2 linked regions of the Shumkonia mesophila genome follow. The protein of the gene in region 2 interacts with the protein of the main gene of each other region in a pairwise test. Links are inferred from orthologs where the notes say so. Each region holds a gene or a part of one and is shown on either strand. Other genes may lie near its edges. The genes, in order: ftsZ and rlmN.

Region 1 (12,570 bases), on a different replicon or contig from region 2:
ACGTTCAAGAATCCGCCCGGCGCCAAGGCGTGGCAGCTGATCGAACAGGCCGGCTGCCGCGGCCTGCGCCGGGGCGGCGCCATGGTGTCGGAAAAGCACTGCAACTTCCTGATCAATACCGGCGAGGCGACCGCCGCCGACCTCGAGGACCTGGGCGAAGAGGTCCGCCGTCGCGTCCGCGAGACCGCCGGCGTCGATCTGGAATGGGAAATCCGCCGCATCGGCACCGCCGATCCCGGCAAACGGAGGGATTCGGCATGACCAAGCACGTCGCCGTTCTGATGGGGGGATGGTCGGCCGAGCGCGAGGTGTCGCTGGTCAGCGGCGCGGCCTGCGCCACCGCCCTTCGCGAAGCCGGCTATCGGGTGACCGCCATCGACGTGCAGCGCGACGTGGGGGCGCTGCTGACCCGCCTGTTCCCGCGGCCCGACGTCGTCTTCAACGCGTTGCACGGCCGCTTCGGCGAGGACGGATGCATCCAGGGGCTGCTCAATATCCTCGACATTCCCTACACCCATTCCGGCCTGCTCGCTTCGGCGCTCGCCATGGACAAGCCGGCGGCCAAGCGGTTGTTCTGGGCGGCCGACATTCCGGTCGCCGAGGATGCCGTCGTCACCCTGGAGGAGCTCAAGGAAGGCGACCCGCTGGAGCGCCCCTATGTCGTCAAGCCGCCGAACGAGGGCTCGAGCGTCGGCGTCTTCATCATCCGCGAGCAGGGCGACATCAACACGGTGATCGAGCGCTGGCCGTTCGGCGCGGAAGCGATGGTCGAGCGCTTCATCCCCGGCCGCGAACTGACGGTCGCGGTCATGGGCGACAGGGCGCTGGCGGTGACCGAGATCACCACCGAACACGGCTTCTACGACTACGACGCCAAGTATGCCGCCGGCGGCTCGCGGCACCTGCTGCCGGCGCCGCTCGATGCCGAGGTCTACGACGAGGCGTTGCGGCTGTCCGCCCGCGCCTGCGCGGTGCTCGGCTGCCGGGGCGTGGCCCGGGCCGACTTCCGCTACGACGGCGACACCCTTTTCCTGCTGGAAGTGAACACGCAACCCGGGATGACGCCGACGTCCCTGGTGCCCGAACAGGCGGCGCATACCGGCATCTCGTTTGCCGAACTGTGCACCTGGATGGTTGAGAGTGCGGAGTGCGATCGATGAGACCGTGGACATCCTCGACGTCGAAGAAAAGGGGCCAGCCCCGCCCACGGGTGAAGCCTCTTTGGAAAAGCGGCCATGTGGTCGCGCTGGCCGCCGTCGCGGCGATCGCCGGCGCGACGGCCGGCGGCTGGTGGATGTGGCAGTCGGGCTGGGCTGCGAACGTCGCCGCCAAGGCCCGCTGGGCGGTCATCGCGACGACCGCCGAGATGGGCTTCCGGGTCGAAAACGTGTTGGTCCTCGGCCGCCAGGAAACGCCGCGCGACGAGTTGCTGAAGGCGGTGCGCCTGGCCCGCGGCGCCCCCATCCTGGCCTTCGATCCCGATGCCGCCAAGCAACGGGTCGAGGCCCTGCCGTGGGTCAAATCGGCGTCCGTGCAGCGCCGGCTGCCCGACACCGTGTTTCTGCGCGTCGTCGAGCGGCGGCCGCTGGCGGTGTGGCAGCACCAGGGCCGGTTCGCGCTCATCGACCGCGACGGCCAGGTGATCCCCGACGGCAAGCTGGAGCGCTTCGCCCACCTGCTGCTGGTGGTCGGCGAGGACGCCCCGGTGCACACCGCCCGCCTGCTGGAGACGCTGTGGAACCAGCCCGACCTGATGGCGCGGGTGAAGGCGGCGGTGCGGGTCGGCGGCCGGCGCTGGAACGTTCGCCTCGACAACGGCATCGACGTGCGCCTGCCCGAGGAGAACACGGGATCGGCCTGGAACCGGCTGGCCGATTACGAACGAACCCATCACGTGCTGGCCAAGGACGTCGGCGTGCTCGATCTCAGGCTTCCCGACCGCCTGATCGTGCAGAAGGCGCGCCAGTCCGAGGGGCTCGAGCCCGGCACCGAAACGTGAGACGCCCGCAAGCCCATGGCGACGGATCGAAGAGCGGTAGACGGATGAAGACGAACGGCACGACCCCGAAAGTGCGCAACGGCCTGGTTGCCGCGCTCGATATCGGCAGCACCAAGGTGGTCTGCTTCATCGCCAGGACCGGGGGCGACACCGGGCTGCAGATCGTCGGCATGGGCCACCAGCTGTCGCGCGGCATCCGCTCGGGCACCATCGTCGACATGGAGGCCGCCGCCGATTCCATCCGCGCCACCGTCGAGGCGGCCGAGCAGATGGCCGGCGAGAACATCCGCGAGGTCATTGTCAACCTGTCGGGCGGCGAGCCCGTTTCGCGGCTGATCGCCTACGAGATTTCCATCGCCGGCCACCAGATCGGCGACGCCGATCTGCGCCAGGTGCTCGACCCCCACGTGCTCAACCACGGCCGCCCGGCCGATCACGAGATGATCCACACCCTGCCGGTCGGCTACAGCATCGACGGCCAGCGCGGGGTGGCCGACCCGCGCGGCATGTTCGGGGAAAGGCTGGGCGCCAATGTCCACGTGATCAGCGCCAGCGGCGGCGCGTTGCGCAACCTGGCCACCTGCATCGCCCACTGTCATCTCGAAATCGACGCCAGGGTGGTCTCGCCGCTGGCCTCGTCGCTGGCCTGCCTGGTCGACGACGAGAAGCAGCTGGGCGTCACCCTCATCGACATGGGCGGCGGCACCACCACCATCGCCGTCTATTTCGACGGCGAGCTGATCCATACCGACGGCATCCCGGTCGGCGGCATGCACGTCACCAACGACATCGCCCGCGGCCTCTCCACCCCGGTCGCCCATGCCGAGCGCATGAAGACGCTCTACGGCAGCGCCATGCCGACGCCGTCCGACGACCGCGAGGTGCTGAAGGTGCCGGTCATCGGCGAGGAGTCGGACTCCGAGGCCAATCCGGTGCCGCGCTCGATGCTGGTCAGCATCATCCGGCCGCGCATCGAGGAGACCTTCGAGATGGTGCGGGCCCGCCTGGAGGAAGCCGGCTTCGACAAGGTGGCCGGGCGGCGCGTCGTGCTGACCGGCGGCGCCAGCCAGTTGTCGGGCGTGCGCGAGGTGGCCGGAATGATCCTCGACAAGCAGGTCCGGCTCGGCCGGCCGCAGTTCATCCGCGGCATGGCCGAGGCGACCGGCGGTCCGGCCTTTTCGACCTGCGCGGGACTGCTGAAGTACGCGATTCGAACCCCGGCGGCGGCGGTCAGTTCGCCCTACCGCCCAACAGAGGTGCCCAACGGGCGGTTCGGCCGCTTCGGGCAATGGCTCCGTGAGAATTTCTAGAGGGAGAACGTTCGACCTGACCGGCCCGCCGAGGGGGCGGACCCCCGGCATCGCCGCCCGCGGACGGCAACACACAGGGAATATCTTGGCTTCGTCAGTTTTTCGGAGGGAATTATGAGCATCAACCTGAGCCTGCCGACCACCAGCGAAGTGCCCGAGCTGCGGCCGCGTATCACGGTCTTCGGCGTCGGCGGCGCTGGCTGCAACGCCGTCAACAACATGATCCAGGCCGAGTTGGAGGGGGTCAATTTCGTGGTCGCCAATACCGACGCCCAGGCGTTGGCGCAGGCGCGCACCGACACCCGCATCCAGCTTGGCGCAACCGTCACCCAGGGCCTGGGTGCCGGCAACCGGCCCGAAGTGGGCCGCGCCGCCGCCGAGGAGACGATGGACGAGATCGTCCATCACCTGGAAGGCAGCAACATGGTGTTCATCACCGCCGGCATGGGCGGGGGCACCGGCACCGGCGCCGCGCCGGTGGTCGCCCGGGCGGCCCGCGAGATGGGCATCCTGACCATCGGCGTCGTCACCAAGCCGTTCCATTTCGAGGGCATGCACCGCATGCGCATCGCCGAGGCCGGCATCAACGATATGGAACAGTACGTCGATACCCTGATCATCATCCCCAACCAGAACCTGTTCAGGGTGGCCAACGAAAAGACGACGTTCGCCGACGCCTTCAAGATGGCCGACGACGTGCTCTATTCCGGCGTGCGCGGGGTCACCGACCTGATGGTGATGCCCGGCCTGATCAACCTCGACTTCGCCGACATCCGTTCGGTGATGAGCGAGATGGGCAAGGCCATGATGGGCACCGGCGAGGCCGAGGGCGAGCGTCGCGCGCTGGAGGCGGCCGAGGCGGCCATCGCCAACCCGCTGCTCGACGACACCTCGATGAAGGGGGCCAAGGGCGTCCTCATCAACATCACCGGCGGCACCGACATGACCCTTTTCGAGGTCGACGAGGCGGCCAACCGCATCCGTGCCGAAGTGGACGGCGACGCCTTCATCATCTTCGGCTCGACCTTCGATGCCAGCCTCGACGGCAAGATGCGCATCTCGGTGGTGGCCACCGGCATGAGCACCCAGTCGCAGACCCAGCCGGCGCCGGTGACGCTGGATGTCCTTGCCAAGGCGCGGGCCGAGCGGGCGATCGAGCGCAAGAAGGCCGTTCCGGCCGAGGCGTACGCCTCGCCGCTGGGTTCCGTCGTGTCGATGCCGGCGACCCAGCAAGTTGTCGCCGAAACCGAGGAAACGGCCGCCGTCAAGCCTGAGGAGGTCGCCGCCGAACAGGCGGTCGCCGAGGTCGAGCCGGGGGCGCTGGATCACTTCGTGGCGGCACCCTCCGATCAGGTGCCGGCCCCGGCGGCGGCGCCGTCGGTCAACGCGCGGGAGACCTTCATTCCGGCGCGGCCGGTCGGTCGCAACGACCAGCCGATGCCGCCACGCCGGGCCGATCCGTTCGCCGGCGCGGCGATGGCCAACGGAGCCCGGGCGGTCGAACGGCCCCACGTCGAGGCCGCCAAACCGCGCGGCCCCAGCCTGTTCGAGAAGGTGACCGGAACCGGCCGGGCGGCCAAGCCGAGGGCCGAGCCGGCGCCGGTTCCGATGCCGGCGACGAAGGAGCAATCCGAGATCGGCGGCCTCGACCCGTCGGACCGTTTGCAGGACTCCCAGTCCGGCGACGACCTGCTGGATATTCCGGCCTTCCTGAGGAGGCAAGCAAACTGAGGAAAAACAATCGGTTGCACGGAAACAATTAGAAACAATGATTGATTTGAGTGCCACGGGGTTGGTGGGTATATCAACCCTCGTGGCACTTTTTCTTTAACTGCTTTCGGTCCAAGGGTTTTTCGGCGTGCAGCCGATGCCGGGAACCACCGGGGAAAGACACCGAAGATGGGATTTTCCGAGATCAGACGCCGCCGGGTCGAGACCTTGACCGACGAGCGCATCGATACCCAGAAGACGCTGAAGAGCCCCATCGGCTGTTCGGGCGTGGCGCTCCATAGCGGGGCCAAGGTATCGATGGTTCTGAAGCCGGCCGAGGCCGGTCACGGCGTCGTCTTCAGGCGGACCGACATCGCGGGCAAGGGCGCCGTCATCCCCGCCCGCTGGGATCATGTCGTGGATACGCGGCTGTGCACCGTCGTCGGCAACGGCGAGGGGGTGGTGGTTTCGACCATCGAGCATCTGATGGCGGCGCTGGCCGGCTGCGGGATCGACAACGTCGAGATCGAGATCAACGGTCCCGAAGTGCCGGTCATGGACGGCAGCGCCGAGCCCTTCGTTTTCCTGATCGAGTGTGCCGGCGTGCGCGACCTGGGCGTGGCCCGCCGCGGCGTGCGCGTGCTCAAGCCGGTGGTCGTCGACGGCGGCAAGAGCGGCATCGCGGCGCTCTATCCGGCCGACAGCTTCGCGGTCGGTTTCGAGATCGATTTCGACAGCGCCCTGGTCGGGCGCCAGGCCCTTTTGCTGGGACTGGTCAACGGCACCTTCAAGAAGGAACTGTCGCGGGCCCGCACCTTCGGCTTCCTGCACGAGGTCGAGCAGTTGTGGGCCAACGGCTTTGCCCGCGGCGGCTCGCTGGAAAACGCGGTGGTGGTCAGCGGCGACAAGGTGCTGAACGAGGACGGCCTGCGCTATGAGGACGAGTTCGTCCGTCACAAGGCGCTGGACGCGGTCGGCGACCTTTACACCGCCGGCGCGCCGATCATCGGGCGGTTCGACGGCCGGTGCTCGGGGCATGCGCTGACCAACCGCCTGCTGCGGCAGCTTTTCGCCCAGCCCGACGCCTGGTGCTACGACACCGTCAGGGTGGCGGGGGCGGAAGCGCCGGCGATGCGGGCTTCGATTGCCGACGATATGCCGGTAGGGCTGGCCGCGACGGCCTGAGGGCGGTTTCCTCTTCGATCGACGTGTGACGCGCCGGCGGGCCTAGGGCCTTGCGCGGCGCGGCGTTGTGCGTATCATCCTAACGACATTTGAAGCGGCCGTGGTATAGTCCGCGGCAACGGGCCGATCGCGCCGGGCGATCGCCGAACCCGCCGGAGAATGACCCGATCCCATGACCCGTGGAAGGACACCGCTCAGCCTCGCGGCTTTCGCCTTTGCCCTTCTGCTCGCCGCCTGCGCGAGCAAGGAGGAGCTCTATGTCGAGCGGCCGATCGAGGAGCTCTACAACGAGGCCATGGACGCGCTGCAGACCGGGAAGTACGACACCGCCGCCCGGCAGTTCGACGAGGTCGAGCGCCAGCATCCCTATTCGTCGTGGGCGACCAAGGCCCAATTGATGGCCGCCTACGGCCACTATCAGAAAAGCGCCTACGACGAGGCGATCGTGGCGTTGGACCGCTTCATCCAGCTTCACCCGTCCAACCGCGACACGCCCTATGCCTACTACCTGAAGGCGCTCTGCTATTACGAGCAGATTTCCGACGTCCGGCGCGATCAGAAGATGACCCAGGAAGCCAAGAAGACCCTGGACGAACTGATCACCCGCTTTCCCGACAGCACCTATGCCAAGGACGCCCGGCTCAAGATCGACCTGACCCATGACCATCTGGCCGGCAAGACCATGGAAATCGGCCGCTACTACCTGCGCCAGGGCCACTATCTGGCGGCGATCAACCGCTTCCGCTACGTGGTCGACAATCACCAGACGACGACCCATGTCCCCGAGGCGCTGCTGCGGCTGACCGAGGCCTACCTGGCGCTCGGCCTGAGCGAGGAGGCGAGGCGCACGGCGGCGGTGCTCGGCCACAATTTCCCGGGCAGCGAATGGTATGTCGACGCCTACGAACTGCTCGAGCAGAAGCGCATCCGGCCCCAGGAGACCGCTTGGTACAAGTTCTGGGAAGGCGATGCGGAGCCGCCGAAGGTCGAGAAGATCGAGACCGACCCCGCGAAAAAAGAGTCCTGGTTCAAGTTCTGGTGATCCGGTCCGCTGGATGCTGCGCAGCCTGTCCATCCGCGACGTCGTCCTCATCGAAAGGCTGGATCTGACCTTCCAGCCGGGGCTGTGCGTGCTGACCGGCGAGACCGGGGCCGGCAAATCCATCCTGTTGGATGCCCTTGGGCTGGCCCTGGGCGAAAGGGCCGAAGCCGGCTTGGTGCGCCATGGCGCGGCGCAGGCCACGGTGGCGGCGGCCTTCGACGTCGATGGCGGCCATCCGGCGGAGGCGCTGCTGGCCGAGCAGGGGATCGAGGACGGCGGCGGACAGCTGATCCTGCGCCGCATCGTCGGCGCCGACGGCCGCTCGCGGGCCTTCGTCAACGACCAGCCGGTCAGCGTCTCGCTGCTGCGCCAGATCGGCGACGCCTGCGTCGAAATCCATGGCCAGTTCGACAATCAGCGGCTGATGCATACCGCCACCCATCGCGCGCTGCTGGACGCCTATGGCGGGCTCGCCGCCGAGGGGGCCACCGCCGCCGGGGCCCATCGCGCTTGGCGGGCGGCCGTCGAGGCGTTCGAGCGGGCCGAAGCCGACTTGGCCCAGGCCCGGCGCGAGGAGGAGTTCCTGCGCCATGCCGTCGACGAGATGGAGGCCCTGGCGCCCCAGCCCGGCGAGGAGGCGGCACTGGCCGAGCGGCGCGCCGTCATGATGCACGCCGAGAAGCTGATCGAGGCGATGAACCAGGCGACCGCGGACCTTTCCGCCGGGGCCGGGGTGGAAGCGGCGTTGCGCGGCGCGGCGCGGGCCCTGGAACGGGTCGCCGACAAGGCGGAAGGGCGCCTCGACGCGGCGCTCGCCGCCCTCGACCGGGCGGCGGTCGAGGCCGCCGAGGCCGTCGTGCTGTTGCATCGGGCCAGCGCCGACATGGACCTCGATCCGCGCAACCTGGAGAAGGTGGAGGAACGGCTGTTCGCCCTGCGCACCCTTTCGCGCAAGCACGGCGTCGATGTCGACCGGCTGCCGGCGGTCCTCGACGGGCTCAAGGCGAAGCTGGGCGATATCGAGGACGGCGGCGGCCGGGTGCGCCGCCTGGAGGCGGAAGCGACGGCGGCCCGCGCGGCCTATGTCGCGGCCGCCGGCGCGTTGCGCGAGAAGCGCTTGGCCGCGGCGGCGCGCCTGGACAAGGCGATGGCCGGCGAGCTGGGCCCGCTCAAGTTTGGCAGCGCGCGCTTCGGCACCCGCATCGACGCGCTGGAGGAGGGGGCCTGGGGCGAGCACGGCTCGGATGCCGTCGCCTTCGAGGTGGCGACCAATCCGGGAACGCCGCCGGGGCCGCTCAACAAGATCAGTTCGGGCGGCGAGATGTCGCGCTTCATGCTGGCCCTGAAGGCGGTCCTGGCCCAGGCCGACCCGGTGCCCACCATCGTCTTCGACGAGGTCGACGCCAACGTCGGCGGCGCCGTGGCCGATGCCGTCGGCGAACGGCTGGCCCGCCTGGCCGTCCGCTTCCAGGTGCTGGTCGTCACCCACTCGCCGCAGGTGGCGGCGCGGGGCGCCCATCACTGGCGGGTTTCCAAGAAGATCGACGGCGCCGCCACGGTCACCCGGGTCGAGGCGCTCTCGGCCGGCGAGCGCAAGGAAGAAATCGCCCGCATGCTGGCAGGCGCCCGGGTCACCGACGAGGCCCGCGCCGCCGCCGACAGCCTGCTCGCCGGGGGCGGGGCGGCATGAACGAGCGCGATCTGCGAATGCTTGCCGTCGAGGATCTGACGCAACGGGAAGCCGAGGCCGAACTGGCGGCGCTGGCCGCCGAGATCGCCGCCCATGATCGGGCCTATCACCAGAACGACGCGCCGACGGTATCGGACGCCGAATACGACGCCCTGCGCCGGCGCAACGAGGCCATCGAGGCGCGCTTTCCCAAGTTGGTGCGGTCCGACAGTCCGTCCCGGCGGGTCGGCGCTCCCGTCGCCGCCGGCTTCGAGAAGGTGGTCCACGCCAAGCCGATGCTGTCGCTGGGCAACGCGTTTTCCGCCGAGGACGTGCGGGAATTCCTGGCCCGCATCCGCCGCTTCCTCAACCTGCCGGAGGCGGAGCCGCTGGAAATCGTCGCCGAGCCCAAGATCGACGGGCTTTCGGTGTCGCTGCGTTACGAGCAAGGCCGGCTGGTCCAGGGGGCGACGCGCGGCGACGGCGCGGCCGGCGAGAACGTCACCGCCAACCTGCGCACGCTGGACGACATCCCCACCGAGATCCGGGCGGGCGAGGTGCCGGCCGTCTTCGAGGTGCGCGGCGAGGTCTACATGTCGCGGGCCGACTTCGCCGCGCTCAACGTCCGCCAGCAGGAAAGGGGCGGCAAGATCTTCGCCAACCCGCGCAACGCCGCCGCCGGCAGCCTGCGCCAGTTGGACGCCGGGATCACCGCCCAGCGGCCGCTTCGCATGTTCGCCTATGCCTGGGGCGAGGTCAGCCGGCTGCCGGTGAAAAGCCAGGGGGAATTCCTGGAACTGCTGCGCAGCTGGGGCTTTCGCACCAACCCCCTGGTTGTCGTCTGCACGGGCGCGGATGCGCTGCTTGCCCATTACGCCGCCATGGAAAGCCAGCGCGCCACGCTCGATTACGACATCGACGGCATGGTCTACAAGGTCAACCGGCTGGACTGGCAGGAGCGCCTGGGCTTCGTCAGCCGGGCGCCGCGCTGGGCCATCGCCCACAAGTTCTCGGCCGAGCGGGCCGAAACCGTGCTCAACAGGATCGATATCCAGGTGGGCCGGACCGGCGTGCTGACCCCGGTGGCGCATCTCGAGCCGGTGACCGTGGGCGGCGTCGTGGTGTCGCGCGCGACGTTGCACAACGAGGACGAGATCGCCCGCAAGGACGTTCGCGAGGGCGATAGGGTGATCGTCCAGCGGGCCGGCGACGTCATTCCGCAGGTGGTTGAGGTGGTGCTGGAGAAGCGGCCGGCCGGCAGCCGCCCCTTCGTCTTTCCCGAGGTCTGCCCTGAATGCGGCAGCCAAGCGGTGCGCGAGGAGGGGGAGGTCGCCCGGCGCTGCACCGGCGGCCTGATTTGCCCGGCCCAGGCGGTCGAACGGCTTCGGCACTTCGTGTCGCGCGACGCCTTCGACATCGAGGGATTGGGCGGCAAGCACATCGAGGCGTTCTGGAAGGACGGCCTCATCAAGACGCCGGCCGACATCTTCAGGCTTCCCGGCCGGACCGAGGAAATCGCCGAGCGCGAGGGGTGGGGAGAGCAGTCGGTCCGCAACCTCGTGCGCGCGCTCGGCGAGCGGCGGACGATTGCGCTGGAGCGCCTGATCTATGCCCTCGGCATCCCGCAGGTGGGGCGGGCGACGGCGCGCCTGCTGGCCCGCCACTACGGGACGTTTGAGAGATGGCGGGCGGCGATGACGGCGGCCCGCGACACCGATTCAGAAGTTTACCGAGACCTCATCAACATCGACGGCATCGGCCCAGGGATGGTCGGTGACATCTTGGCTTTCTTCGCCGAGCAGCACAATGGCGAGGTCCTCGACGATCTCGTCGGTACAAAAGAAACAGAAAAGAAAGAATGGCAACTGACGGTCGAGCCGTTCCAGGCGCCGGCGGTTCAGGCCTCGCCCATCGCCGGCAAGACCGTGGTCTTCACCGGCACGCTGGAAACCATGACCCGCGGCGAAGCCAAGGCCCGGGCCGAGGCGCTCGGCGCCAAGGTGGCGGGCTCGGTGTCGAAGAATACCGACTACGTGGTCGTCGGCGCCGACGCCGGCTCGAAGGCCCGCAAGGCCGAGGAACTGGGCGTCGCCACGCTCAGCGAAGCCGATTGGCGGGCCCTTATCGGTTGAGGCCGGCCGCGTCGGGCAGCCATCGCTAGAATTTTTTCCCGGAATACCACTCGTTGCGGCCGGCGCGGCCCTCGGTTACACTGACGCGCGACGGGGAGCGGCACCTAAGGTACCAGGTCAGCCAGATTTTGAGCGATGCCAACGGTTCGGCATCGCCGGCGACGGAGGCCAGCCCATGAAGCCGGGGATCGTCGATTCCATAGACGACATGCGGTGTTGGCAGACAACGCTTCTCGTGGCCTCGATCCCGATATGGGCACCGAGGACACCAACCTCACGACGACTTCGACGACGGGATCCTCTCGGCAGGCGCCGGCTGCCGGGCCGGGTCTCGTCGCGTTTCCACCGCCGAGGCGTCCGTGACCGGCGGCCCATGGGGGTGCCGCCGCTGCAATGAAACCGGCAGGGAGCCACAACATGCCTGACACTGAAACGAAGAGAAAGACACCCGAGAGAGCCTATGCCGTCTTCGCCGTATTCATCCTGCTCGTCATGATGTTTCCGCTCTACGGGCTGGGCAATTCGGCGCAGCCGATCGTGATCGGACTGCCGTTCTCGCTGTTCTGGGTGGTCTTCTGGATCGGCGTCGAGTTCGTCGGCCTGATCGCCTTTTTCCGTTACGAATACGGGCGCTGAGGAGGCCGACATGCCGGAATGGATCATTGCGCTGGCGATGATGGGGGGATACCTCGTCTTCGCGTTCGTGTTGGGGATGCTGGCGGGCAAGGGGCGCTCGTTCTTCTCGATCTCCGAATACGCGGTCGCCGACCGCGGCCTGGGCATCGTCGTCATGTGGTTCCTGATGGGCGGCACGATCTTCTCGGCCTTCGCCTTCCTGGGCGGGCCGGCCTGGGCCTACTCGCGGGGCGCGGCCTCTTTCTACATCCTGGCCTATACGGCGCTGGGCCTGCTGCCCTGGTACCTGATCGGCCCCAGGATGGCCAAGCTGGGTGCCGCGCGCGGCTATTTCAGCATGGGCGACATGCTGCGCGACCGCTATCAGTCGAGGTCGCTGGTGGTGATCGTCGGCATCGTCTCTGTGCTGGCCTTCATCCAGTATCTGACCCTGCAGATCAAGGGCATGGCCTACATCTTCAACATCATGACGGACGGCCACATCCCGTTCTGGGTCGGTGCCCTTCTCTCCTATGGCATCGTCGTCATTTACGTCGCCACCAGCGGTGTGCGCGGCGCCGCCTGGAGCGACGTTCTGCAAGGCGCCATGATGTTCGTCGTCGCCTGGGGTGTCGGGCTCTATCTCGTCTACGTCCTGCATGACGGCCCGGGCGCCATGTTCGCCCAGATCGCCGCGGAGCGCCCCGGCTTTCTGGAGATCGGGCACGAAGGTTCGAAGATGTCGCAGATGGCCTATTCGACGGCCATCCTGGTGTCGGTCGTCGGCTTCATCATGTGGCCGCATCTCTTCATGAAGTCGTACACGGCCAATGAAAAGACGATCAAGCTCACGGTGCTGGCCTACCCGCTGTTCGCGATCTTCCTGGTGCCCGTGCTGTTCATCGGGT
Region 2 (16,522 bases):
CCGTTGGCTCCGCCCAGTTCGTTCAGGCGGGTCAGCAGCGCGGCCGGGCTCAGGCGCTTGCCGTCGACGGCCACCGGGTCGCCCTTTTCGAAGTCGATCTCGACGTAGGTCGGATGATCGGGCGCGGCTTCCGGCGATACCGAGCGGGTGAAGATGTATTCCTCGGGCTCGTTCCAGGGATTCTCCAGCGCCTTGCCCTCGCACGAGATGTGCAAAAGGTTGGCGTCGGCCGAATAGGGGGCCTCGCCGCGCTTGTCGTGGGGAATCGGAATCTGGTGGGCGTCGGCGAACTCGATCAGCTTGGTGCGCGAGTTGAGATTCCACAGGCGCCACGGCGCGATGATCTTGATGTCGGGCTTGAGCGCATAATAGGTGAGCTCGAAGCGCACCTGGTCGTTGCCCTTGCCGGTGGCGCCATGGGCCACGGCGTCGGCCCCCACCTGCTTGGCGATCTCGATCTGGCGCTTGGCGATCAGGGGCCTGGCGATCGAGGTGCCGAGAAGGTAGGTGCCCTCGTAAAGGGCGTTGGCGCGAAACATCGGGAACACGTAGTCGCGCACGAAGACCTCGCGCAGATCCTCGATGAAGATCTGCTTGATGCCCATCATCTCGGCCTTCTTGCGGGCGGGTTCCAGCTCCTCGCCCTGGCCGATGTCGGCGGTGAAGGTCACCACCTCGCAGCCATACTCGTCCTGCAGCCAGCGCAGGATGACCGATGTGTCCAGCCCGCCCGAATAGGCGAGGACGACCTTCTTCACTTGGCCTTTCATGATTGACGCGCCCTTATGTCCGGGATTTCAAAACGAGGCGCGCAGTATAGGCTTTTGAAGACGCCGGGCAAGCGCCGCAATGGCCTGCCCACCCCATCGCCCCCGTCACGCCATTGTCATGCCGCCGTCGCATAACCGCAACACGTCCCCGGCTAAAGTGGGCGAAGCCTCCGGGGCGCCCCGACGGGTCGTTCCGGGATGGCAATTTTTTTCCGGAGAAGATGAGGGGGACTACCATGACCCGCCGCGCCTTGGGGATTTTTACCGCCGCCGCCGTCGCCCTGGGGGCGGGGGCCGCCTTCGCCGCCGATACGGTCGTGCTGTACGATCACGCCAACGACCCGATCCTGAAGCTGGGCCGGGTGGCTTATCCCGGCGGCAAGACGCTGGATCTCAGCGTCGGCATCGGCAGCGCCGCCTTCCGGCGGGCCGGCGATGCCGCCGATATCGTCTACACGCTGTCCGACCGCGGCCCCAACTTCACCTGCGGCGACGTGCCGGCGATTACCGGGCTTTCCGCCGATCAGGTGTGCAACGGGGTAAAGGGCCGCCTCTATCCGGTTCCCGCCTATACGCCCTCGATCTATGGGTTGAGGCTCAAGACCGACGGCACCTTCCAGGTGTTCGACGTCATCGCGCTGAAAGACAAGGACGGCAACCCCATCGACGGCCTGCTCAACCCGCTGACGGTGGCCAAGACCGAGGCGCCGCTGGACGGCTTCGGCAAGGCGCTTCCCTACAGCGCCAACGCCATCGACGCCGAGGGACTGGTCCGGCTCGCCGACGGCAGCTGGTGGATCGGCGAGGAAAACGGCCCCTCCATCGTTCACGTCGCCGCCGACGGCCGCATCCAGGAACGCATCGTGCCCGCCGGCAGCGAGAAGGATTTCGCCGGGGCCAACTACAAGATCACCGGCGGCCTGCCGGCCATCCTGACCAAACGCCAGACCAACCGCGGCATCGAATCGATGGCGGTGTCTCCCGACGAGGCCTTCCTCTATTTCATGGTCCAGAACCCGCTCGCCAATCCCGACGCCAAGGCCTATGCCCAGGCCCGGAACACCCGGCTCTTCAAGTACGACCGCCGGGCCCGCCGAGTGGTCGGCGAGTACGTCTACGAACTGGACGACCCGCAGAGCTTCCGCCTCGATCCCTCGAAGAAGCAGAGCGATCCCAGGATCAGCGAGGTGATGGCCCTGGGCGCCGACCGCCTGCTGGTGCTGGAGCGCACCGAGAAGACCACCAAGCTCCACGAGGTGACGCTCGCCGGCGCCACCAACATCCTGGCCGGCAAGTGGGACGACGCGGCGACGGCGCCTTCCCTCGAGCAGACGGCGGCGGCCGCCGCCGGCATCGCACCGGTCGCCAAGATCCTGCGCTTCGATTCGGCGGATCACCCCGAAGTGCCGGCCAAGCTGGAAGGCTTGGCCCTGCTGCCCGACGGCGCGCTGTTCATGATCAACGACGACGATTTCGGGATCACCGGCGAGAAGACCCGCGTGGTCATCCTGCGCGGCGACGGCCTCAAGACGGCCGGCCGCTGAACGTTTCCTGTGCCCGCAACTTGCACCTGGGGCGTCCCGAGTGGACGCCCCTTCTTTTTGGGGGACTGCGGAGACCGGCGGATCAGGCCGGGGCCGGGGCCTCGTGGTCGTCCTCGGCGCCGGTGGCGAGGCGGGTCTTGTAGCGGCTCAGCCGTTCGCGCTGGGTCTCCGACCGCAGCTGGCCGCAGGCGGCCATGATGTCGCGGCCGCGCGGCGTGCGGATGGGCGCCGAATAGCCGGCGGCGTTGACGATCTCGGCGAAGCGCGTCATGGCGTCCATCGTCGAGCACTGATAGGGCGCCCCCGGCCACGGGTTGAAGGGGATGAGGTTGAACTTGGCCGGGATGCCCTTGACCAGGCGCACCAGGGCGTGGGCGTCGGCCGGGCTGTCGTTCACCCCCTTCAGCATGACGTACTCGAACGTGATGCGCCTGGCGTTGTCGGCGCCCGGGTAATCGCGGCACGCCGCCATCAGCTCGGCCAGCGGGTATTTCCTGTTGATCGGCATGATCTCGTCGCGCAGCTCGTCGGTCACCGCGTGCAGGCTGATCGCCAGCTTGACCCCCAGATCCTCGCCGCAGCGGCGGATCAGGGGCACCACGCCCGAGGTGGAAAGGGTGATGCGCCGCTTGGAGATGGCGATGCCCTCGCCATCCATGATGATCTTGAGCGCCTTGGCGACCTCGTCGTAGTTCATCAGGGGCTCGCCCATGCCCATCATGACGATATTGGACAGCAGCCGGCCGCCCTTGGGGGCCGGCCACTCGCCATAGGAATCGCGGGCCACCATCAGCTGGCCGACGATCTCGCCGGCCGTCAGGTTGCGCACCAGAAGCTGGGTGCCGGTGTGGCAGAACTTGCAGGTCAGCGTGCAGCCGACCTGCGACGAGATGCACAGCGCGCCGCGGTCCTCCTCGGGGATGAACACGGTTTCCGCCTCGTGACCCCTGGCGAAGCGCAGCAGCCATTTGCGCGAGCCGTCGGCCGAGCGCAGTTCGGTGGTGACGCCCGGCCGCTCGACGCAGAAGCGTTCGGCCAGGCGGGGGCGGAAGTCCTTGGCCAGCGTGGTCATGGCGTCGAAATCGGTGGCGCCGCGGTGATACACCCAGTGCCACAGCTGCCGGGCGCGGAAGGGCTGCTCGCCCATTTCGGCAAGCAGACTGCCAAGCTCGGCGCGGTCGAGGCCGATCAGGTTGATGCGTTCATCGGTCATGATGGGAGGATATAGCGATTCGGCCGGCCGGGCCAAAGGGTCTGACGGGGGGCGGGGCGATTTTTCGCAACGGCGAAAAGATCAGTCCGCCTTCTTCTTGGTCACCTTGCACACGGAGGCGCCAGCGATGCGGGGGTCGGCGGCGCCGGTTTTCGGCAGGCCGGCCACCAGGTCGATGCCGATCACCGCGACACGCCCGAGCGCCACGTTGACCGCCTCGGTCAGCCGGCCGCGCGCGGCATCGACGTTGAGACCGGCCGCGCCGTGGCCGGGAAGGGGGGCGCGATAGAGGGCGGCGATGAAGGCGTCCAGCACGCGCGGCGACAGGTCGCAGACGGCGGCGGCCGACCCGCCGGCAGCCAGGCGCAATACCGGCGTGACGGCCATCGCCCGGATGCGGCCATCGGCATTGCGCACCGGGGCCATGAAGGCGGCCAGCCGAACCTGCGAGCCGGTGGCGGCCGGGTGCGGCGCCGGCACCACCTCGGCCCGGACGCCGGCGGCAAGCCCGCACACGGCAAGGGCGACGGCGAAGAGGGCGAGGCGTGGACGCATGGACGATTTTCCCGGATGGAGCGCGCCGCATGGGCGCTCCTTGCTCTACGTCTCGCAATCGGCATGCCAACCCGCGGCATCGCGACGGGCGCAGGATTCCAGCCCGGCCCTGGCGGCGGGTCATCCGGATACGAGAATGATTTTCATGGTGCGTCGCAGGATGCCGGCTTCGCCGGCGACAGGCTACTTGACCCCGCAGGCCTTGTTGATGGCCTCGAGCGCCGCCGTGAAGCCCTTGAGCGAATAGCTGTCGGTGGTTTGCGTGCCGCGGCTCGACGTGCCCTTGACGACCAGACTGGCACCCGCCTTCATGGCGGCGATCAGGGCCTGGTCGGTCTTGGCCTCGCGCGTCCACGCGAAACCCTGGTCGGTGAACAGCATGATGGGCTGGCCGCCGCCGACGCGGACCTCCACCTCGCTGCCTTCCTTGTAGATATAGCCGGCCCGCACGCTGACCTCGCCCGTCGTCTTCTCGGCCGGCCGGTGGGTCACCATCATGTAGGCGGCGCCGCGCTGTCCGGCCACGCCCTCGGACTTCTTGGGAAGGCTGGCCATGTAGCACAGCGGCTTGCCGTTCTCCTTCTCGCTGAAGGCGCTCCAGTCGTCGAAATTGTCGATGAAGCCGGAGGCGGGAGAAGGCGTCTGGGCGGCGGCGGCGCCGGCTCCGATGAGGAGGGCGGCGACGATGGGGAAAAGACGAGCGGTTTCCATGGCGCCATTGATAACCGCGCCCGGCGTCGTTGCCAAGAGGGTGACGCGGCGATGCCGGCTTTTGCCGGGTTCAATCGATGTCGGTCACCCGGGTCGGCGGCGGCGCCAGGAACAGGTCGACCTTGCGCCGGAAGCGGGGCGGACCGAACACCGGGGCCTCGCGCGGCGTTGGCTTGCCGCCCGGGATGCCCGGCCGCTCGGCGAACTTGCCCAGGTTGAGCAGGCGGTCGTACATGACGATGGCCGCCGCGATGCCGACGTTGACGCAGAAGTGGGTGGGAATCTTGATGACGAACTCGCAGCGCTCGATGGTGGCCGGCGACAGCGAGCCGCGCTCCGGCCCCAGGATGTAGGCGGCCTGGCGCGGATGGCGGAAGGTGGGCAGCTCGACGGCGTCGTCCGTCAGCTCGACGCCGACCAGCGCGCAACCCTTGGGCAGCATGAGCGAACCGAGGTCGGGAAAGTTGTAAAAGGGCAGCGAGGCCGGCGCGTTCGAGGTGTCGGCCAGGCGCCCCTCCTGCTCGGGGTAGACGGCGGCCACCGTGAACACGAAGCTGGCGCCGAAGGCATGGGCCGTGCGGAAGATGCTGCCCATGTTGAGCGCTTTGCTGATGCGCTCGACACCGACCCCGAAATAGCCTCTGACCACTCGCCTTCTCCCGCTTGCCTGGTGTAGGGTTGTTAACCTTGGCCAAAACGGCGGAACAATCAAGGAGGTCGCGCGTGCGGGCGATGGTGTGCAGGAACTGGGGCGGTCCCCGCGAGCTCAAGGTCGAGGAGGCGGCGGCGCCGCCGATGATCGAGGGCGGCCTGCGCATCGCGGTGGCCGCCGCCGGCGTCAACTTCGCCGACACGGTGATGATCGAGGGCCGCTACCAGAACAAGCCGCCGCTGCCCTTCTCGCCGGGCATGGAGGTGGCCGGACGGGTCGTCGAGACGGCGCCCGGGGTCAAGGGCTTCAAGCCCGGCGACCGGGTGTTCGCCAAGCTCGACTACGGCGGCTACGCCGAGGAGGCGGTGGCCGATTCCAGCTTCGCCTGGCCCATCCCCAAGGGCATGGACATGACGACGGCGGCTGGCTTCGCCGTCGTCTACGGCACCTCGCACCTGGCGCTTACCGATCGCGCCGGCCTGAAGCCTGGCGAGACGCTGCTGGTGCACGGCGCCGCCGGCGGCGTCGGCCTGACGGCGGTGGAGATCGGCAAGAAGCTGGGCGCCACCGTCATCGCCACCGCCGGCACGCCCTCCAAACTGGCCATCGCCGCCGAGCACGGCGCCGATCACCTGATCGACCATTCGGCCGAGGACGTGCGCACCCGGGTGCTGGAGTTGACCGGCGGGCGCGGCGCCGAGGTCATCTACGATCCGGTGGGCGGGGCCGCCTTCGCCGCCTCGCTGCGCTGCGTCGCCTGGGGCGGGCGGATCATCGTCATCGGATTCGCCAGCGGCACCATTCCGCAGGTGCCGGCCAACATCCTGCTGGTCAAGCACATCGGCGTCCTTGGTTTTGGGTGGGGCTCCTACCGGCTGCACCGGCCCGACCTGCTGACCGATTCGATGAAAACGCTGCTCGGCTGGTACGCCGAGGGGGCCTTGAAGCCGCGCGTCTCCATGACCTTCGAGCTCGCCGAGGCGAGGAAGGCCTTGGACGCCCTGCTGGGCCGCAAGTCGACCGGCAAGATCGTGCTGACGACGGGACGCTGAGCATGGCGGCACGAGGCGCCAAGGGGGGCGAGGGCAAACTGCGCCGCCAGTACGAGGCCTATCCCTATCCGGCGCGCGATCCCAGGGACGAGGCCAGGCGCCTGATCACCGGCTCGCCCAGCCATCTCGCCGAGCTCGACCACTATGTCTTCGCCGGCCGGCGCGATGCCTCCCGGCCGTTTCGCGTGCTGGTGGCCGGCGGCGGCACCGGGGATGCCACCGTCATGCTGGCCCAGCAGCTTGGCGATGCCGGCGGCCCGGCCGAGATCGTGCATATCGACCTGTCGGAAGCCTCGCTCGCCATCGCCGAGGCCCGGGTCAAGGCGCGCCGTCTTTCCAACGTTGCCTTCCGGCGGCTGTCCCTCCTCGACCTGCCGGGCTCCGGCCTCGGCCCCTTCGATTACATCGACTGCTGCGGCGTGCTGCATCACCTGGACGACCCGGCGGCCGGGCTGGCGGCGCTTGCCGCCGTGCTGGCCCCGCGGGGCGGCCTCGGGCTCATGGTCTATGGCGCGCTGGGGCGCACCGGGGTCTATCCGGCCCAGGCCATGCTGCGCGCGCTTGCCGGCGACGACGAAGGGGAATCGGCGGCGCGGGTGGCCGTGGCCCGCCGCCTGCTTGCCCAACTGCCGCCGACCAACTGGCTCAAGCGCAACCCCTTCATCGCCGACCACCTGCAAGGCGACGACGCCGGCCTCTACGACCTGCTGCTGCACAGCCGGGATCGCGCCTACACCGTGCCCGAGGTGGCGGCGCTGGCGGCGGGGGCCGGCCTTCGCGTCGCCGCCTTCGTCGAGCCCGCGCTTTACGATCCGGCCTCCTATCTGACCGACCCGCAAATCCTGGCCCGCCTCGGCCGGCTGCCGTGGCTGGACCGCTGCGCCTTCGCCGAGAACCTGGCCGGCAACCTGCGCAAGCACGTCTTCTACGCCATCAAGGCCGACCATCCCGGGCCCTGCGTCGCCGACGCCGCCGACGAGGCGGCGGTGCCGGTGTGGCGCGAGGCGGCGGATTCCGCCCTCGCGAAAGCCATCCGCCCGGGCGGCGCGCTGACCGCCAATCGCGACGGCGTCGGCTTGCGATTCCCGCTGCCGCCGCTGGCCGGCGCCATTCTCGCGCGCATCGACGGGCATCGCTCCATCGCCGCCATCCGGGCCGAGGTCATGGCCGCCAATCCCAGCCTTCCGGAAGACGCCTTCGCTCAACAGTTCGCCCAGACGTTCGCCGCGCTGAACGGCATCGGCAAGCTGTTCCTGCGCCACCCGGCCGGCTGAGTGCCGTTGCTGGCTAGGCCGGCTCGCCGCGGATGAAATAGAGGAGGTCGAGGGGCGGCGGGTCGACCGGGACCTGGGAAAGCAGGCCGTGGACCTGCCCGCGGTGATGGGTCGCATGATTGAACAGATGCCCCAATACCATGGGCAGAGGCGTTTGCTGGTGTTCTCCCCTCAAGGTGCGGTATTTCAGGACATCGTTCAGGCGGGCTGGGGCGAGGGATTCGATATACGCGATGATGGCGGCGTCCTCGGCACGACGCGCCTGCCACAGGGCCTCGCGGTCATCGTGCAGGATGGTGTCGAGGCGGGGAATGCCGGCATCGCCCCCGGCAAGCCGCGCCATCCACGTCCTGTCGGCGACCAGGATGTGGTTCAGGGTGCCGTGGATGGAACCGAAGAAGGCGCCGCGTTGTGCCCGATAGTCTGTCTCGGTCAATGCAAGGCAGGCCCTGAACAGGCGGCTATTGGCCCAGCCGTTGTAGCGGGCGAGGGTGGCAAAATACGCGTGCAATCGTCCCCCCCCAGGCTACTCGGCGGTGACGGCGACGCTGCCGGCCGGTACCGCCAGCGGCCGCTCGGCGATGGGGGCGTGCAGCAGGGCGGCGGCCAGCCCGAGCACGATGGAGGCGATCCAGATGGCGTCGTAGGACCCGGTGGCGTCGTACACCACGCCGCCCAGCCAGACGCCCAGGAAGCTGCCCACCTGATGGCCGAAGAAGACGATGCCGAACAGGGTGGAAAGATAGCGCACCCCGAAGATGTGGCCGACCAGCCCGCTGGTCAGCGGCACGGTGCCCAGCCACAGGAAGCCCAAGGCGGAGGCGAAGATGTAGACCGACATCTCACTCTTGGGGGCGGCCAGGAAGACGGCGATGACCATGGCCCGCAGCACGTAAAGGCCGGCCAGCACCCACTTCTTGGGATACATGCCGCCCAGGGCGCCGCAGGCATAGGTGCCGGCGATGTTGAAGATGCCGATCAGGGCCAGCGCGGTGGCCGCCGTGGTGCCCGGCAGGCCCAGGTCCCTGAGGTAGGCCGGCAGGTGGACGGCGACGAACACCACCTGGAAGCCGCAGACGAAGAAGCCGGCCGTCAGGTACAGATAGCCGCGATGGCTGAGGGCTTCCGACAGCGCCACGCGCAGCGTCGCCGCACCGTGGCCGCGCCCCGCCGCCGAGGGCCGCCCGGCCACGGCAAGGGCGAGGGGCACCATCAGGGCGGCCAGCACCGCCATCGACAGGAACGCCCCCTGCCAGCCCTGCTGGGCGATCAGGGCCTGGCCGACCGGGGCCATGGCGAACTGGCCGAACGAGCCGCCGGCGGAAACCAGCCCCAAGGCCATGCTGCGCTTTTCCTCGGGCACCCGCCGGGCCACCGCGCCCAGCACCACCGAGAAGCCGGTGGCGGCCATGGCCAGGCCGATCAGCACGCCGCCGCCCATCTGCAGGCCGGCCGTCCCCTCCATGCCCGACATCACGACAAGCCCGGCGACGTAGGCGGCGGCCCCGGCCGTCACCACGCGCCCCGCCCCGTAGCGGTCGGCGATCATGCCGACGACGGGCTGCACGGCGCCCCACAGCAGGTTCTGCACCGCCATGGCCAGCGAAAAGGTCTCGCGGGCCATGCACAGGTCGGCGGTCACGGGCGGCAGGAACAGCCCGAAGGTCTGGCGGATGCCCATGGCGAGGCTGAGGATGAGCCCGCCGCAGACGATGGCGACGAGAGGTGTGCGGACGGCGGCGGGCATGACGACGGCTCCCGAAAAGCGACACGTTCGCCTCATATGGGAACGGCGAGTTCGCTTGCCGACGACAATATTGTCATGGCGACAAAGCGATGGGGCTGCGCCCCGAAAGCCTTCGATAGGGTTGACGCGGGGGGGGGTGTGAGGTGGCGAGGATGACTCGACCGCGTCACGAAATGCCCTGGCCGCATGGGGGGTGCGCGATGCCTTCGCTGAAGGCGTCGGGCGATTGGGGGGATGACCGCCGGGCCGTCCAGGAATTTGACTCGCACACGGCATCCGGGTAATCCCTTCCGGGGAATGGAGTTAGAATTCCGGCGTCCCAAAAAGAGGCCGTCGGAATTGCCGGGGAGGGAACGACCCGGAAATGATGCCCTACTGGAGTTGTGACATTGTGAGAGCCCTTAAGATCGCCGCGATTTTGTGTGCCTTTGTCCTGACGTCATGCGATGTGAATCCGGATGTCAACCCGGGGGCCGTCCGGCACGCCGTTTCGCGGTTGTTCGGACATTCCCCGCCGCAGGTTCAGGATGGCTTCGAGACGTCCCGGCTCGACACGATCTGGTCGCGCAGCAAATTCCTTCCCGACGCCGTGGAAATGCAGTCATCGGTTGTCAGGGCCGGAATGGGGGCCGTCCGAATCACGCTTCATGGCGGAGACCAGATTCCGACCGAACGGGGATCGGGCCTGGAGCGCGCCGAACTGATGGAATCATGGGGACTGTGGACGCTCGAAGACCTGAGCTATGAATACGTGTTCAGCCTTTTTGTCCCGCCGGATTTCCCGGTTGTCCCGGTTCGCCTCGTTCTGGCCCAGTGGAAGCAGGACTGCCCGATCGAAGACTGCAATCCCAACAATCCCGTCATCGCCATCCGGTATGTCGCGGGGGAGCTGCGGATCACCCACAAAACCGGGCCGCAGCCGACCGTCCTCTACCGAACGCAGGAGGACATCAGGGGGCGGTGGCTGGACTTCCGGTTCCAGATCCGCTTCTCGCAAGGCCGGAACGGGCGAATCAGGGCCTGGCTTGGCGATGAGGCGATCATCGACTACCGGGGCGTCAACGCCTACCCGGCCGAGGGCGGGTATACGGACAGCAACGCCTTCTATTTCAAAATGGGACTTTACCGGGACCTCATGGCCGAGCCGATGACGGTGTACGCCGACGAGTACAGGAAACGACGATTGCCGGACGACGCCATCTGAACCCGGGTGGGGGCCTATTTTCCGCCTTTGGCGAGGACAAGCCCATTGCCGGCCAGCACCAGGACGACGCCGCCCAGCGCCAGCGGCGTCCAGGCGAAGCCCTCGAAGAGGGTGGAGAGGGTGAGCGCCACGATGGGAAAGAGGACCGAGGCATAGGCCGCTCGGTCGGGTCCGATACGGCCGACCAGGGTGAGATAGCTCCAGAAGCCGATCACCGTGGCGCCGATGGCAAGGTGAAGCAGCGACAGCACGTAGGTCGGCGACGGATCGAAGGTGAAGGGGATGCCGCGCGCGATGCTGTAAAGCGCGATGAAGGCGAAGCCGTAGGCCATGCTCCAGGCGTTGTTGGGAATGACCGGCAGGCCGGCCCGCTGGTTGCGGGCGCTGAGCAGCATTCCGGTCGTCGCGAAGGTCGTGCCGGCCAGGGCCAGGGCGAGGCCCAGGCTGCCGCCCGCGGCGAGATCGAAAGCCCGGATTTCCGGCCAGAAGACCAGGCCGATGCCGAGGAGCCCGCAGGCCGCGCCGGCCGCCACCCGCGGGCGGACGGGGAAACCGAAGAAGAGGGCGCCGAGCACGATGGTCATCACCGTGATGGTCGAAAACGCCACCGCCACCAGTCCGCTGGTCAGGTATTGGGTGGCGGAATAGATGAGCAGGAAGTTGGTCGAGAAAAGGCACAGTCCCTGGGCCGCCATGAAGGCGTGCTCGCGCAGCGAGAAGCGCAGCCGCCGGCGGGTGACGAGGCAGAGAGCCAGCAGGATCACGGCCGAGGCGCCGAAGCGATAGACGATCGACACCTCGGGCGCCACCACGCCCAGCTGGAACTTGATGGCCAGCCAGCTGGTACCCCAGAAGAGCACGGTGGTGGCGTAGAGCAGCGCGTTGGTCATGGGTGGGGCTATCGACATGGGTTGGCGGGGCGCGGAGTATGCCGTCCCGTCCCGCCACGGGCAATCGGTATAACCGATTTCCTCTCCGCCCCCGGGGGGGCCGCTTGCGGCATTTTGCGCTTCCTTCTGGCAATCGCCGGACAAGCTCCGTATGGTCCGGTCCGCCATGAGCCGCCGCCGTTTCGCCGTCTTTGCCGCCGACATCCCGCCGCCCGTGCAGGGGGCGCTGTGGATGGCGTTTTCCGCCTGCAGTTTCGCCGGTGTGTCGGTGGTGGTCCATTCCCTGGCCGGGCGGATTCATCCCTTCGAGATCGCCTTCTTCCGCACGGTCTTCTTCCTTCTTGTCATGTCGCCCTTGCTGCTGCGCTCGGGGCGGTCGGCGCTGGCGACGCGGAACTGGCGGATGCACCTGTTCCGCGCCGTGGCCAGCGTGGCGGCGATGATGGCGTGGTTCTCGGCGCTGAGCCTGATGCCGATCGCCGAGGTCACCGCGCTGACCTTTACCGCGCCCCTGTTCTCGACCCTGGGGGCCGGCCTGCTGCTGGGCGAGCGGGTGGGGGTGCGCCGCTGGGGGGCGGTGGCGGTCGGCTTCGCCGGCACCCTGGTGATCCTGAGGCCGGGCGTCGAGGCGCTGGCGGCGGGGGCGTGGGTCGCCCTGCTGGCCGCGCTCTTCATGGCGGTCATCCCGCTGTCGGTGAAGGTGCTGTCGCGCACCGATCCGCCGACTACGGTGGTGCTGCTGGTGGCCCTGCTGTCGACGCCGCTATCGCTGATCCCCGCCCTTTTCGTGTGGACGGCGCCGCCGCCCGACACTTGGCCGTGGCTCATCGCGTCGGGCCTGTTCGCTTCGGGCGTCCAGTGGGGCATGGCCAAGGCCTACGCGCTGGCCGACGTCACCGCCGTGCTGCCGTTCGAGTTCTCGCGGCTGATCTTCGTGGCGGCGGCCGGCTTCGTCATGTTCGGCGAGGTTCTCGACCTGTGGACGGGGATGGGCGCCGCCATCATCTTTTCGGCGACCCTCTACACCGCCCGGCGGGAGGCCCGACTGGCCCGGCGCGTCACCCCGCGGCCGCCCGATCGATGAAGCGGGCCAGCTCGATGTCGCGCGCCGTGACGCCGCCGGCATCGTGGGTGGAAAGCACGACGCCGACCCGGTTATAGACGTTGCTCCATTCGGGATGGTGGTCCATGCGCTCGGCCTTGAGCGCGACCCGCGTCATGAAGGCGAAGGCGGCGTTGAAATCGGCGAAGCGGAAGTCCTTGGCGATGGCGTCGCGGCCGTCGGCCTCGCTCCATCCGTCGAGGGCGGCGAGGGCGGAACGGCGGGCCGGGCCGGTCAGTTTTTCGGTCATCGGGGCCTCCTTCTCGGGTTCCGGGATGGGAACTGCCTGCCGGCGACATAGGAGCGCTTGGCCGCCGGGTCAAGCCGGGGTAAGGTTCGCGCCATGAGACCCCGATTCACCGTTCCGCCTTCGCTGGCCGACATCGAGGACATCGCCCACGAGGCGTATGCCCGCATTCCCTTCGAACTGCGCCGCTATGTCACCGACGTGGTGATCCGCATCGAGGAGTTCGCCGACGAGGAAACCCAGGACGAGATGGACCTGGAAAGCCCGTTCGACCTGCTCGGCCTCTACCGCGGCGTGTCGCTGGACCGCCAGAGCGTCGCCGACGCCCGGCAGGAACCCGACATGATCTTCCTCTACCGCTCGCCCATCCTCGACTATTGGTGCGAGACCGGCGACGACCTGACGCGCATCGTGCGCCACGTGCTGATCCACGAGATCGGCCATCACTTCGGCCTCAGCGACGAAGACATGGAGCGCATTGAGGAGCAGATATGACGGGCCGCCTGAAGCCCCTGCCGCCGGGTGCCCTCTACACGCCCTGCGACCCCGCCGACTTCCCCTTCGCCACCACCGCAGAGATCGACCCCGTCGAGGACGTCATCGGCCAGGACCGAGCGGTGGCGGCGGTCCGTTTCGCCATCGGCATGAAGCATCACGGCTTCAACCTGTTCGCCATGGGCCCGGAAGGCACCGGCAAGTACAGCTTGATCCGCCGTTTCCTCGAACTGCGCGCCGCCGGCGAGCCGGTTCCCGACGACTGGGGCTATGTCAACAACTTCGACGAGCCGCACCGGCCGCGCGCGCTCCGGCTGCCGCCCGGCCGGGCGGCACCGCTGGCCGCCGACATGGACCGCCTGGTCGAGGAACTGCGCGCCGCCATTCCCGCCGCCTTCGAAAGCGACGCCTACCGGGCGCAGCGCGCCGTCATCGATCAGCGCTTCAAGCAGCGCCACGAAGAGGCGTTCGGCGGCCTGCACGAAAGGGCGCAGAGCCAGGGCATCGCCCTTGTCCGCACCCAGGCCGGCCTCGTCCTGGCGCCGGTCGCCGACGGCGAGGTGCTGGAGCCGCAGGATTTCGCCAAGCTGCCGAAGGACGAGCAGGAGCGGCGCACCCAGGCCATGGCCGATCTGCAAAAGGAACTGGAGGCCCACCTGGCCGAGATCCCCAAGTGGGAGAAGGCGCAGCGCCAGGAGATCCGCAAGCTCAACCGCCAGGTGACGCGCCAGGCCGTCGACCACCTGATCGAGGAGGCCAAGCGGCCGTGGACGGGCCTGCCCGCGGTGCTCGACCATCTGGAGGCGGTGCGCCGCGACGTGGTCGAGAACGTCCGCGATTTCCTGTCCTTCGAGCAGGCGCCGGAGGCGGCGGCACAGGGACGGCCGCCGTCGAAGATCGAGGCCGATCCCTACCGGCGCTATCACGTCAACGTGCTGGTCGACAACACCTGCCCGTCGCCGGTCGACGAGGCCGAGGGGCGCTCGGACCACGGACCGGCCTGCGTCGACGGCCGGTTGGCGGGCGCACCGGTGGTCTACGAGGATCATCCGACGCTGCCCAACCTGATCGGCCGCGTCGAGCACCTGTCGGAATTCGGGACCCTGGTCACCGACTTCAACCTGATCAAGGCCGGCGCCCTGCACCGGGCCAACGGCGGCTATCTGATCCTCGACGCCCGCAAGCTGCTGACCCAGCCGTTCGCCTGGGAAACCCTCAAGCGGGCCCTGCGCTCGCGCCGGCTGCGCATCGAATCGCCCGGCGAGGCCGGCGGCCTTCTGGGCACGGTGACGCTGGAACCCGAGCCCATCCCGCTCGACGTCAAGGTGGTGCTGCTGGGCGAGCCCCAGCTCTACTACGTGCTGACCGAAAGCGATCCGGAAGCGGGCGAGCTGTTCAAGGTGGTGGCCGATTTCGACAACCGCATGGACCGCAGCACCGGCAGCGCGCTGCAATACGCCAAGCTGATCGCCACCCTGGCCCGGCGCGAGAACCTGAAGTCGCTGGACCGCGGCGCCATGGCCCGCGTCGTCGAGCACGGCGCCCGGCTGGCCGGCGATGCCGAGAAGCTCAGCACCCACATGGGCAGCATCGTCGATCTGGTGCGCGAGGCGGACTTCTGGGCCGGCGAGGAAGGGGCGGCGGTGGTCGGCGCCCCGCATGTGCAAAAGGCCATCGACGCCCGCATCCATCGCGCCGACCGGGTCCGCGAGCGCATCCAGGAAGAAATCCGGCGCGGCACCCTTTTGGTCGAGACCGGCGGCGAGCGGGTGGGGCAGATCAACGGCCTGGCCGTGCTGCAGATGCACGATTTCGCTTTCGGCCGGCCGTCGCGCATCAGCTGCCGGGTGCGCCTGGGCAAGGGCCAGGTGGTCGACATCGAACGCGAGGTGGCCCTGGGCGGGCCGCTCCACTCCAAGGGGGTGCTGATCCTGGCCTCCTATCTCGGCACCCGTTTCGCCCGCGAGATGCCGCTGTCGCTGTCGGCCAGCCTGGTGTTCGAGCAATCCTATTCCGGGGTCGACGGCGACAGCGCCTCCTCGGCCGAGCTGTACGCGCTGCTCTCGGCGCTGAGCGAGATTCCCATCCGCCAGGGCTGGGCGGTGACCGGCTCGGTCGACCAGCACGGGCGGGTCCAGGCGATCGGCGGCGTCAACGAGAAGATCGAGGGGTTCTTCGACGTCTGCCGGGCGCGCGGCCTGACCGGCCGCCAGGGCGTCCTCATCCCCGCCGCCAACGTCAGGCACCTGATGCTGCGCCGGGACGTCGTCGAGGCCGTCGCCGCGAAGTCCTTCCGCATCTATGCGGTGGAGACCGTCGATCAGGGCATCGAGATCCTGACCGGCGTCCCCGCCGGGGAAGCCGACGCCAAGGGGGGCTTTCCAATCGGCAGCGTCAACCGCGCCGTGGTGCGAGGGCTGGAACGGTTGGCCAGGCTGGAGCGCAAGAGCGAGGAAAAACGCCTGCCCGGGCGGCGCTCCGGGCGGCGCGACCCGCGCGAGGATTGACGGCCGCCGCCGGGGCGCCGGACCCGTCCGGATCGGTCAGAAGGAGGGGGAGAGGCTCGGTGCCGCCGAGAAGCGAGCCTCGAAATTCAAACGGTCGCGTTCGCGCTCGAACAGTACCATGAACTTGCGGGTGATCCCGTCATGCTCGACGCTGGCCGGATGCAGGTCCCACTGGCCCTCGCAATGGCTCTGGAGCCAGGAGGCCACCTCGCCGGTCGGCACCCGGGTCGTGAAGATCATTCCGCAAAACAGGTTACCCATCGCACGTCACGTCCCGCCATCGCCGCTCCGGGAGCGGCAGAATCCATCGGAAGCCTGGAGACTAAAGGACGCCCGGGCCAGCGACAAACTGGGGAAACCCCGGACGGGCGTCCGGGAAATCCCTAATTCCACCCCGCAGACCGCCGATTCCACGGATCGCGCCGTCCGGAACGCTTCCGCTGTGCTTCAACGGCCGTGCCACGGAATGAGATTCCGCCCGCCGGTCGGGGCGGGGGGCGCATTCGGCGATTGATCGGGGCGGGGTCCGATGGGACAATCCGCCGGCACTCGCGATGGA

Evidence for each region.
Region 1: the proteins of rlmN (region 2) and ftsZ interact in binary tests that used the Escherichia coli proteins (3 or more experiments, as listed by UniProt). The link is inferred for Shumkonia mesophila from one-to-one orthologs.

What each region holds. Positions count from the first base shown.
Region 1 is NZ_JAOTID010000013.1:89,692-102,261, reverse strand. What follows is about bases 2,817-5,731. They hold ftsZ (cell division protein FtsZ), read left to right. Parts: upstream 2,817-3,423; coding sequence 3,424-5,040; downstream 5,041-5,731. Other genes in these bases: lpxC (UDP-3-O-acyl-N-acetylglucosamine deacetylase), read left to right, coding at 5,209-5,731; ftsA (cell division protein FtsA), read left to right, coding at 2,817-3,309. Outside these bases: murB (UDP-N-acetylmuramate dehydrogenase), read left to right, coding at 1-261; ODR01_RS19180 (D-alanine--D-alanine ligase), read left to right, coding at 258-1,160; ODR01_RS19175 (cell division protein FtsQ/DivIB), read left to right, coding at 1,238-1,999; more of ftsA, read left to right, coding at 2,044-2,816; more of lpxC, read left to right, coding at 5,732-6,204; ODR01_RS19155 (outer membrane protein assembly factor BamD), read left to right, coding at 6,377-7,246; DNA repair protein RecN, read left to right, coding at 7,260-8,936; NAD-dependent DNA ligase LigA, read left to right, coding at 8,954-11,047; ODR01_RS19140 (hypothetical protein), read left to right, coding at 11,465-11,683; ODR01_RS19135 (sodium:solute symporter family protein), read left to right, coding at 11,694-12,570. UniProt on the Escherichia coli protein: Essential cell division protein that forms a contractile ring structure (Z ring) at the future cell division site. The regulation of the ring assembly controls the timing and the location of cell division.
Region 2 is NZ_JAOTID010000001.1:369,886-386,407, reverse strand. The notes cover bases 1,463-4,415. They hold rlmN (23S rRNA (adenine(2503)-C(2))-methyltransferase RlmN), read right to left. Parts: upstream 3,528-4,415; coding sequence 2,397-3,527; downstream 1,463-2,396. Other genes in these bases: ODR01_RS01610 (invasion associated locus B family protein), read right to left, coding at 4,266-4,415; ODR01_RS01615 (hypothetical protein), read right to left, coding at 3,609-4,082; ODR01_RS01625 (esterase-like activity of phytase family protein), read left to right, coding at 1,463-2,314. Also shown: ODR01_RS01630 (argininosuccinate synthase), read right to left, coding at 1-770; more of ODR01_RS01625, read left to right, coding at 1,007-1,462; more of ODR01_RS01610, read right to left, coding at 4,416-4,793; ODR01_RS01605 (RNA methyltransferase), read right to left, coding at 4,864-5,442; ODR01_RS01600 (NADPH:quinone oxidoreductase family protein), read left to right, coding at 5,526-6,497; ODR01_RS01595 (class I SAM-dependent methyltransferase), read left to right, coding at 6,500-7,771; ODR01_RS01590 (DinB family protein), read right to left, coding at 7,785-8,282; ODR01_RS01585 (MFS transporter), read right to left, coding at 8,298-9,518; ODR01_RS01580 (heparin lyase I family protein), read left to right, coding at 9,883-10,722; ODR01_RS01575 (DMT family transporter), read right to left, coding at 10,737-11,612; ODR01_RS01570 (DMT family transporter), read left to right, coding at 11,764-12,696; ODR01_RS01565 (4a-hydroxytetrahydrobiopterin dehydratase), read right to left, coding at 12,671-12,964; ODR01_RS01560 (metallopeptidase family protein), read left to right, coding at 13,058-13,456; ODR01_RS01555 (Lon protease family protein), read left to right, coding at 13,453-15,963; ODR01_RS01550 (hypothetical protein), read right to left, coding at 16,000-16,224.